DNA from 3 places in the Komagataeibacter oboediens genome. Region 2 is predicted to be linked to each of the others. Evidence: riboswitches for the same ligand, from Rfam matches in the RefSeq annotation. Region 2 holds a riboswitch; each other region holds the start of a gene.
The links. Region 2 has a riboswitch for cobalamin ahead of HNO79_RS16430 (hypothetical protein). Riboswitches for the same ligand answer to the same signal wherever they lie in the genome.
Positions count from the first base shown of each region.

Region 1 (3,274 bases), on a different contig from region 2:
CCTGCAGGGAATCGACAGCGTGATGTGTCCGCGTCCGCGCCGCATGACGGCATGGGCCCGGCTGGCGCGCGATATCGATCCCACACGACTGGAAAGCATGCTGCACGATGCCCCCCTGTCCGACGCCATTGCCATCGCGCCGCGCATCCTTGCCGGTCATATCCGGGGCCGGACCGTCATCACCATCAACTGAACCACCCGGGGCCACGCAATAAAAAACGGCATGCCCGCAGGGGCATGCCGTCCGTCACCCGCCATCGCGCAACCATGGCACGACGCCGTGCCTTCAGTGGCAGGGGAAACCCAGCAGGTGACGGCCATCATGCACGAATTCATGCACGTAATGACCGGAAATAAGGGAGGTCGCCCCCTGCTCCGCTCCGACGAAATACAGCAGCAGGGACGCCAGAACCAGCCCGAACACACCCCACGGCAACAGGTCGCGAACCGGGATGGAAACCTGCGGCGCGGCGACAGCGGCGCTGGACAGAACGGATGTATCTTGGCTCATTGACTGGAAACTCCCTGGATCACATGCGACCCGGGGCAGCATGTGGGCGACGTGCCGCGTCAGGCCGTCCTTCCCATAACCGGATCGGGGCGCATGTTTCCAAAAACGGCATGGAAGGTCAATCACTCCCTGTGCATATCCCACCCCTTCCCCCCGTGCGCGGCCACTGCGCATGACCCAGACCCTGACCTGCATCGCGCTGCCTGCCGCCGGGTGCATGCGTCGCGGCATTTTCCCGAGACGTGATGAAATCCCGCCCCTGCCCACCGGTCTGGCGCGGCACATCGGGACGGCCGGGCAGATCATGCTGCCCCCCGCCCTTCTGGCCGCGTGGCCTTCCACCGCCACCGGCACGGCCTGCCCGCAGGCGGCTCTGACCGCGCCGGACATGGGCGCATGGCACGGGCAATCGCTGAAGGACCTGCCGCCTGACGACGTGGCGCGCTGGGTTGCGGATGCCGGTTTCACCCCGCCGGGGGGTGAAAGCCGGGCTGCGCACCTGCATCGCATGACCCGGTGGCTGGATGCCCTGCCGCCTGCGCCCGCGCAGATCACGGTGCTGACGCATGCCACGGTGGTCCGGGCCATCGTGGTGGCTGCCCTTGGCGGAAGCGCAGCCATGCTGTCACGGCTGGATATCGCCCCCCTGACCCGGTCCCGCCTGACCCGCCATACGGCATGGCGCGTGGCCATCAGCGGCGCACCGCTGCCATGACCGCATGGCATGCGCCCCGCACCGGGTTCCTTTGACAGTGCCGGGACCGATCGTCTAAATCCGCCGGTGATGGTTCCCCCTTCCGGGGGAGAATAGGGAAGACGGTGCGCCATACCGGCAAGTCCGTCGCTGCCCCCGCAACTGTGGGTGGTGATGTCCCGGCACGGTCCATGAAAACATGGACCGGCATACGCCACTGGCCCCCTTCACGGGACCGGGAAGGCCGCCGGGATCGGGGGTGCGGCCGCACCCTCCGCCACAAGCCAGGAGACCTGCCATCATGCCACGCCCTGCCGGCGGGCATAACAGGACCGAATTCGATCGCATGGCCGGCGGGGTGCCCGGCACGCGACAGGCGACCATCCCGCCCCATGCCGGGTGACGCCGCCATGACCGTGCACCCCGCATTCAGCTGCCACGCGCAGCACCGCCGCGAAAGGGCACGGACCGTCATGAGCATTCCCGCACCACCCGAGCCGACGGATGAGACCGGCCCCGTTCACCTGCATGTCTGCGTGACCTGCCGCCGTGGCCTGCCCGCGTCCGACAATCCGCCGGGACGGCAGCTGCATGACGCCATGCAGGCGCTGGCGGCGGACAGCCCGCAGGTCGTGGTACACGAGGTCAGCTGCCTTGCCGCCTGCAATGACGGCTGCACCGCCGTGGTGGCCATGCCGGGCAAATGGGGTTGGCTGCTGGCCAATCTCGGGCCGGAGAAGGCGGATGACCTCATGACGTATGTCGCGGCCTACGGCGCATCACGCAGCGGCACCGTCATGCCGTCCCGCCGCCCCGCCAGCCTGTCGGACATGGTGCGCGGCCGTTTCCCCGCATCCCTTTTTTCAGGAGCCTGATCGCCATGACCCCATCCACCACGGCCCGCGCGCGGGTGCCCGTTACCGTCATCACCGGTTTCCTGGGGGCGGGCAAGACCACGCTGCTGCGCCATGTGCTGGCCAATGCGAAGGGACAGCGCATCGCCATTGTCGTCAATGAATTCGGCACGCTGGGCATTGATGGCGATACGCTGCGCGCCTGTGGCGTGGAAGGCTGCCGCGACGAGGATATTGTCGAACTGACCAATGGCTGCCTGTGCTGCACGGTGGCAGATGACTTCCTGCCCACCATGGAGGCGCTGCTGGACCGTGATGCACCGCCCGACCATATCGTGATCGAGACATCGGGGCTGGCGCTGCCCAAGCCGCTGCTCAAGGCATTTGGCTGGCCCACCATCCGCACCCGCATGACGGTGGATGGCGTGGTGACGGTCGTGGATGGTCCCGCGGTCGCCGCCGGCCGCTTTGCCGACGACCCCGAGGAAGTCGCCCGCCAGCAGGCCGCCGACCCGTCGCTGGACCACGACAACCCGCTGGCTGAAGTATACGAGGACCAGCTTCTGTCCGCCGACCTGGTGGTGCTGAACAAGACCGACCTCATGACGCCCGCGCAGGCCGACGCGGTGGAATCGTCCATCCGCGCCGAGATCCCGCGCGTGGTGAAGGTGGTGCGCGCGACCGACGGACAGGTGGACCCCGCCATCCTGCTGGGGCTTGATGCCGCAGCGGAAGATGACCTTGACGCCCGTCCCTCGCACCACGATGCCGAAGGCGGCGAGCACGAGCACGATGATTTCGAAAGCTTTGTCGCACCCGTGCCCGAACAGGACAGCGTGGAAGATTTCGTCGCGCGGCTGAAAACACTGGCTGAACGGCATGACATCCTGCGCATGAAGGGCTACGCCACGGTGCGCGGCAAGGCCATGCGCCTTGCGGTGCAGGGGGTGGGCAGCCGTTTCCGCCACCAGTTCGACCGCGCCCTGCCCAAGGACGCGCCGCGCACGGGCAGCCTTGTGGTCATTGGCCAGAAGGGGCTGGACCAGTCCGCCATTACGGCTTCATTGGCGCAGGGCTAGACGGCAGGCAGACTGACGGGAACGGGGCAGCGCCATGCATCTGCTTGCACGTGAGGTCCGCACGCTGGATGACGGCGCGCAGGCGGAAGACCTGGGGCATGCCCCGGCTGATATCGTGTTCCTGTCCTTTTCGGAC
Region 1 is NZ_JABLUU010000002.1:83,914-87,187, forward strand. Features, by position in the region: gene acuI (acrylyl-CoA reductase (NADPH)) at 1-193, shown strand, start outside; gene HNO79_RS02320 (CbtB domain-containing protein) at 287-511, opposite strand; gene HNO79_RS02325 (histidine phosphatase family protein) at 684-1,226, shown strand; cobalamin riboswitch at 1,280-1,520, shown strand; gene HNO79_RS02330 (DUF1636 domain-containing protein) at 1,679-2,080, shown strand; gene cobW (cobalamin biosynthesis protein CobW) at 2,086-3,138, shown strand; gene cobN (cobaltochelatase subunit CobN) at 3,173-3,274, shown strand, end outside.
Region 1: linked by a shared signal. The riboswitch ahead of HNO79_RS02330 (DUF1636 domain-containing protein) and the one ahead of HNO79_RS16430 (hypothetical protein) in region 2 are both predicted to bind cobalamin.

Region 2 (3,274 bases):
CTGGATCAATCCTCGTCCCTTCGCCTGCGGCTACCAGAGGTAAAGCAGCTTTTCGCCCGCTTTATAGCCGCCATTATGCGTGAAAGGACAGATGCTCTGGAGGCTATTGCCAACTCGGTGGAAAAACAGATCACCGCGCTGTCTTTTCGTCCGTTTACGCCGCGACAGGTTCGACAGATTCTGGGGATCACCAACCAGGAGCGTCTTTTCTGGACACGAGACGGGCGCCTGCACCAGACAGGAACAATCCTGAACAATCAGCGCGGCCAGAAATTCAGAGTTCCTGTATATTGTGCCGAGAGAATTGGATGGCTCAGTCAGAACCCAGACATGATCGCGGCATGGCGTGACGAGGATGCTCGCATCCTGACTCAAGAAGGCCTGTCCGATGCAGATCTTTCCAGTTAATCCGATCCGATTCCCGGTGAAACGAAAAATGGCCTCTCCCGTCCCTTCGCCTGATTTTATTCTCATACAACAGCGGCGACGTCAGCGTTCTGTCTCGGTATCCCGCCTTATGGAATCCGCACCTCTGCGGGAAGATGTAATTCAGGCAATAGCCAAGACTGAACTCCCTGCCCCCAATCCGGAAGACCGCATTCGTGCGGATGGATTTGAAACATTCCTACGTCTGGTACCTTCCGCTGGCCGATTACCCGCTGCGCCGAAGGCGCGGGGCGACTATCTTGAGGAACTGTTTTCGCCCCTGCTATTAGAAGCTCTCGCCTATGTGGATACAGCCCGCGATTTATCGGACACGCACGGGGTCGAGGCGCTCATGGCCTTGCTTCAGGCCTATATTTCCGCGCAATGGACAATTGGCGCGCGTGACGCCGCCATGCACTTGTATAGCGCATCAAGCCCGAACGCCTGATTGACAACATAGTGGCTAACGCGCGGGCGCGTATCCCCGCCCGCGTGTTTCGAAGATGAAGACACTGAGTGACCTACACTTATTGGATCGGAGCGACAAGTTTGATTGGCATCAACAAGCTCTTCGTTCCATGCAGGCCGGCATCGCGTTTCGAGGAATTGGGCGTTCCTCTCACTTCGCGCATAATGGAATGAGACCCTTGATTGATGATGGCCCCGCGCGAGCGGGTTAAAAGGGAACGCTGTAACGCTCTGGCTGGACAATTCTGTTCCGGGAGCCAGTCAGCGGCTGCTCCCGCAACTGTATGCGGTATGCCACCAGTTCGTTCACCTGCGGGTGAGCCACTGTTTCCCTTGGGGAATGGGAAGGCATGAACTGGCTGGCCATGATCCGTGAGCCAGGAGACCTGCCATCGTCTGCAAACCACGTCGTCGGGCGGGATGCACCGAAGGCAGGAGATTTCCCATGCGTCATGGGAAGACCAATGCGGCCGATCAATGCCCCCCATGTTTCCTGTTTCTGGCGGAAACATCGTGATGCAGCATCGCGGGACCGGCGCGTTTCTGACAACCGGCCTGAAACGCCCGCATGTTGCTGAAGACCCTTACTGGGCCCTTCAAGCCGGTGCAGCAATGGGCAGCAGGCGCGACAAGGCTATCATGGAAAACGTCCATGGCGTAGATAGCACCCTCGCCGCTCATTCCCATGGCGCGCATCTCGGGGCATCAATCATGCGCTTTTCGATCCGAATTCTCCGATAGATCCGCCGATGTTCCATAATTTTAGTCATGTACGAAGCGACGAAAGACACATCATGAATATTGCGCAAAAAGCAACCTGTGTCTCGCTAATACTCAGTATCATGATTGGAGGGGCTGCTGTTCACGCACAAGTTCCTCCAGCGACAACAGTTCCGCCCGCCGTTCTGGGGCAATGGGTCACCAGAAATCACAAGGGTGTTTTCGAGATCACACGGTGTGGCGACCATCTGTGTGGAAAGCTGGTTGGCCTGAACTATAGTAATGACATCCCACGCGACCAGACGGACCGTTCGGAATGTGGGTTGCCCATGCTGCGGGACTTCGTGCCGGATCCGGATCAACCAGACCGGTGGAACGGGTCCATTCTCGACCCCAATACCAATCATGTGTATCAAGCGCGCATGTGGGTTAACCAGTCCGGACAACTCAAGTTACGGGGCTATCTCGGGATTCCGATGTTCGGACAGACACAGACATGGCTTCCTTATCGCGGTCATATCGGCCCGAACTGCAAAATGAGCACCTGATCTGCGTGGTGCCTGGTCAGGAGAAGATGCCCATGCGCCTTGAGACGGGGCATGGGCGTCTATCAGTTTATTATCCGATATCTTTCTGGGACGGCATACCATTCTGGATAAGCAGTTGGCGCAGCGCCATGATAACTGGAAAGACCTCCTGATTCCGGTCGCCGTCCTGCTCCCGCCAGGCCTGCTGCTCCAGTTCAACAATTTCGCGATCTTCTGTGAAAACACGCTCCGTAAAGGCGATCAGCAGCGGCCACGCCAGATCCAGTAAAAATGGTATTTTCAACCTGCGTATGGAGAGCAGGCCAAATACCCGGTTGATCAATTCTTCCCGGTCCTGTGGCACATATGCAATCCACAGTTCCATGACCGGTTCATCAATCCCCTCCGTCTCGATCCGCAATGTCTGATAGGGATACTGCGTGCGGATGGTCATGACATCCCGATAGGCAAAATCCCGGCCATCCTTGCGACGCTGCCCGTAAATCAGAGCCTCGCTCAGCGGCTGCCTGCCAGACGTGCGGGCAAAGGTATAGCGGGCCTCCACAAAATCCTCACCCCGATCCATGCCTAGAAACCGTGGCTTCATGCTTCCGACCAGTCGGCTGTGCAGAATCTGGTGGTTCATGTCCATCAGGTTTTCATGCATGAAGCTGTAGTGACATTGCACGACTTTTCCAAACCGGCGGGTACGGTAATGGGGGTCACGGACACGTGGAAAGTCCGGCAGCGCAATGCTATCGGATTTTTCCAGATCCCCCATGAACACAAAGATGAGACCATCCTTCTCGCGGCATGCCCATGTCCGCAGTCGTGGCGGTTCGTTTTCCAGCTTCATGCCGGGGGAAAAACACTGGCCACGCCGACTGTATTTCAGTCCATGGTATGCACAGCGAATGAAATCTCCACACACTTCTCCCTTGCTGAGTGGTAACTGCCGGTGGGGGCAAACATCATCCAGCGCAAAGATGGCCCCGGCCTCGGGCCTGACCACCACGATGGGTTGCCCCGCGTACCGTACGCCAATCGCCCTGCCCCGACGAAGCTCGCGAGACCATGCAACCGGATACCAGAAATCCGGATTGCTGCGGACACGACGGATGTCCTGTTGTGGC
Region 2 is NZ_JABLUU010000061.1:5,473-8,746, forward strand. Features, by position in the region: gene HNO79_RS16420 (hypothetical protein) at 1-408, shown strand, start outside; gene HNO79_RS16425 (hypothetical protein) at 389-874, shown strand; cobalamin riboswitch at 1,068-1,302, shown strand; gene HNO79_RS16430 (hypothetical protein) at 1,267-1,635, shown strand; gene HNO79_RS16435 (DUF2147 domain-containing protein) at 1,689-2,162, shown strand; gene HNO79_RS16440 (aromatic ring-hydroxylating oxygenase subunit alpha) at 2,233-3,274, opposite strand, start outside.

Region 3 (3,274 bases), on a different contig from region 2:
GTAGCTGAGATTGAATTCCAGACTGTCCAGCGCTTTCCAGTTCACGAAAGCCTCCACCCCGTACATCCGCGCCTTCGCAACATTGTCAAAGGTGCCGTTGAAGTTGCCCGACGAATCATACCAGTCGGCGGACTGGATCAGGTTCCGGACCCTGTTGTCATACCATGTGGCGCCAAAATTCAGGTGATCATGCAGAAGTTTCTGCTCCACGCCCGCGTCGTAGCCAATCAGCTGTTCCGCCTTCAGGTCCGGGTTGCCCCTTTCCGAATAACCGGCCCCCACCTGATTGACGAACAGCTGGTACAGCGCAGGGCCGTGGAAACCCGAACCGGCACTGGCCTTGATGATGGTGCCGGTTCCGGGAACGTGGATCGCGGGTGCCACGCGCCAGGTCACATGGTTGCCGTAACGCGAATTGGCGTCGTAACGGATGTTGGCAGCGCCATACAGGATATGCTTCCAGTTGCCCTGATACTGCCCGTAGCCTGCGGTCGTATCCATGCTGGCGGATGTATCGTACCCGCTGTCCCACATGCTGGATGCCGTATGGCTGGTATCGAACGTATCGTGGAAATGCTCGGCACCCACCAGAAGCTGCCCGTACCGCCCGAAACTGAACGTGCCGTGCCAGTCCACCTTCAACCGGCCTGAACGGTAGTAATAGGGATCGGGATTGACCGGACTGCCGTAGCTTGTGCCGGTCTCGGTCCAGCGGTTGCGGTTGGTCATGTAACCAAGGCCCAGCACCTGATCAAAAAAACCGTGGAAGGAAACCAGATGCGCCGTCCCGCGCACGATGGCCTCGTTCTGGGTGGTCTGTTCCCGCACCCCTGAATCCCCATACGCATTTTCAGCCTGCAGGTCATACAGTGAATAGGAATGGTTATTGCCCTGTATCAGGCGCGCCGTCAGGCCAAGGTCAAGATTATGGGTCACGTCGTAGCCCAGCCTGATATTGGCGCTGCGGTTGTCATTGCGGTTGCCTTCGTGCCGCTGCTGGCGGTCCGCGCCATAATATCGTTCGATATAGGACGGGATATTATTGAACCCATCCATACGATAATGGGAAAATTCAACATTATAATGGAACTGCCCCCTGCTGCCTCGCGCACCGAAGGTCTGGTTGAAGGTTCCGTACCCGCCGCCTTCGATCCGGACGAATGGCCTGAAGCGTCCCTGCCCCTGTGCCGTGGTGATGTCGATAACACCCGCCATGGCGTCCGCGCCGTACAGGCCGCTCTGCGGGCCACGCAGGACCTCGATACGACCGATGCCATCGGTCAGGAACTGCCCGGCATCAAAGGCATTGGTGGTATTGCTGCCGTCATTGATGTCCATGCCATCCAGCCGGACCTTGACCTCGCGGGAATTATTGCCGCGCAGGAAAATGGACGACGTGCCGCCCGCCCCGCCCGTCTGCACCACGTTCAGGCCGGGCTGGCGTGCAAGGATATCCGTCAGGCTGCGCCGCTGCTGGGTCTGGATCTGCTTTTCGGTGATGATGGTCATGCTGGTACCGATATCATCCACCCCTGTCGGCCTGCGCGCGGCGCTGACGCTGATCAGTTCGGGCAGGCCGGCATTGTCGGGCGTGACAATGGCTTTCATACTGCCATTGCCAGCGATGTATTGCTTCACGGATGGTTTTTCTGGTGTATCCTTCCCGATGGGCACATCGGCATACGCCATCGTGGCGCCTAGTGTCATGAATGCCGTCGAGGCAATCAGAAAATCACGGAAAATGGTCATAAGGTCTGGATCTCGCGGTCACATCATCGTTGCCACGAGAGCGCGCCGCCACCCGGTTTCCGATCCATAAGAAAACCCGTGGCACCACACCGTCAGGACACCCCGCCCGACAGGTCTCGGTCGCAACCATCATGACGGCAGGTCTCCTGGCTTGCGGCGTCGTCTCCCGCACAACCTTCCCGGAAAACCGCGGTTTCCAGTGGCCCGGACCTTATGTCCGGTAATGCGGGGAACATACCGCTTACAGTTGCGGGGACAGCCGAAGCATTGGACCGCAATCCGCACTTCGTTCCCTTTTCACCCCTTATATGCAGGGGAACCGTCAGCAGGGTTCTGATCGGATGGGCCAGCCCTGTCAACCCGGATCCGCGCGGCCAACGCGGGCGCTGGGGCTGGTCACGTCATTTTTTCCTAAACCGTGGCCACGGTCCGTGCCGTGTGTCCTCAGCGCCGCACCTGAAGATAAAAAACAGCCGGAAAAAGCAGCTTGCCATACCGTGGGAACGGCAATCTGCCCACTGTTTCCCCGGCGGAAGCCGGCTGCGCGCGACGTGGAAATCCACCTGACGTTGGATACTTTTTGGGTTATAGAAGTGGATCATGAGCACAGACACACCCAACCTTCTTTCCCCCAGCCCGGTCTACAAACCGTTCCGTTACCCATGGGCGTTCGAGGCGTGGAAAACCCAGCAGTCCCTGCACTGGCTGCCCGAGGAAATTCCCCTTGGTGATGATGTGAAGGACTGGAACAACAACCTGTCCGAGACGGAAAAATATCTGGTCACCCAGATTTTCCGCCTGTTCACCCAACAGGATACCGAGGTCGAGAACGCCTATATCGATCTGTATATGCCCCGCTTCAAGCCGACCGAAGTGCGGATGATGCTTTCGGCGTTCACCAATATGGAATCGATCCATCAGGCGGCCTACAGCCACCTTCTGGACACCATCGGCATGCCGGAAACCGAATATGCCGCCTTCCTTGAATACGAGGAAATGGCCGCGAAGCACGAATTCCTTAAACGCTTCAACATGGACGACCATTATAATACCGCCCTGTCCATGGCAGTGTTCGCGGGCTTTACCGAAGGGCTGCAGCTTTTCGCGTCCTTCGCCATGCTGCTCAACTTCCCGCGCCATAATTTGATGAAGGGCATGGGGCAGGTCGTGACATGGTCCGTGCGTGACGAAAGCCTGCACGTTGAAAGCATCACGCGCCTGTTCAAGACCTACATGCAGGAATTTGGTCGCCAGATTGACAAGCCCGCCGTGGCGGATGCCATCCACCTGGCCTGCCGTGAAATTGTGGAGAACGAGGACCGCTTCATCGACCTCGCTTTCCGCATGGGGCCGGTGAAGGGCCTGTCAGCGGATGAGGTCAAGCAGTATATCCGCTTCATCGCCAATCGCCGCCTGATCGGGCTGGAACTCGATCCGATCTATGACGTACCCAGCAATCCCCTGCCGTGGATTGACGAGATGATGAACGCGGTGGAGCACACCAACTTTTTCGAAAACCGGGCAA
Region 3 is NZ_JABLUU010000008.1:126,497-129,770, forward strand. Features, by position in the region: gene HNO79_RS08980 (TonB-dependent receptor plug domain-containing protein) at 1-1,749, opposite strand, end outside; cobalamin riboswitch at 1,869-2,088, opposite strand; gene HNO79_RS08985 (ribonucleotide-diphosphate reductase subunit beta) at 2,350-3,274, shown strand, end outside.
Region 3: linked by a shared signal. The riboswitch ahead of HNO79_RS08980 (TonB-dependent receptor plug domain-containing protein) and the one ahead of HNO79_RS16430 (hypothetical protein) in region 2 are both predicted to bind cobalamin.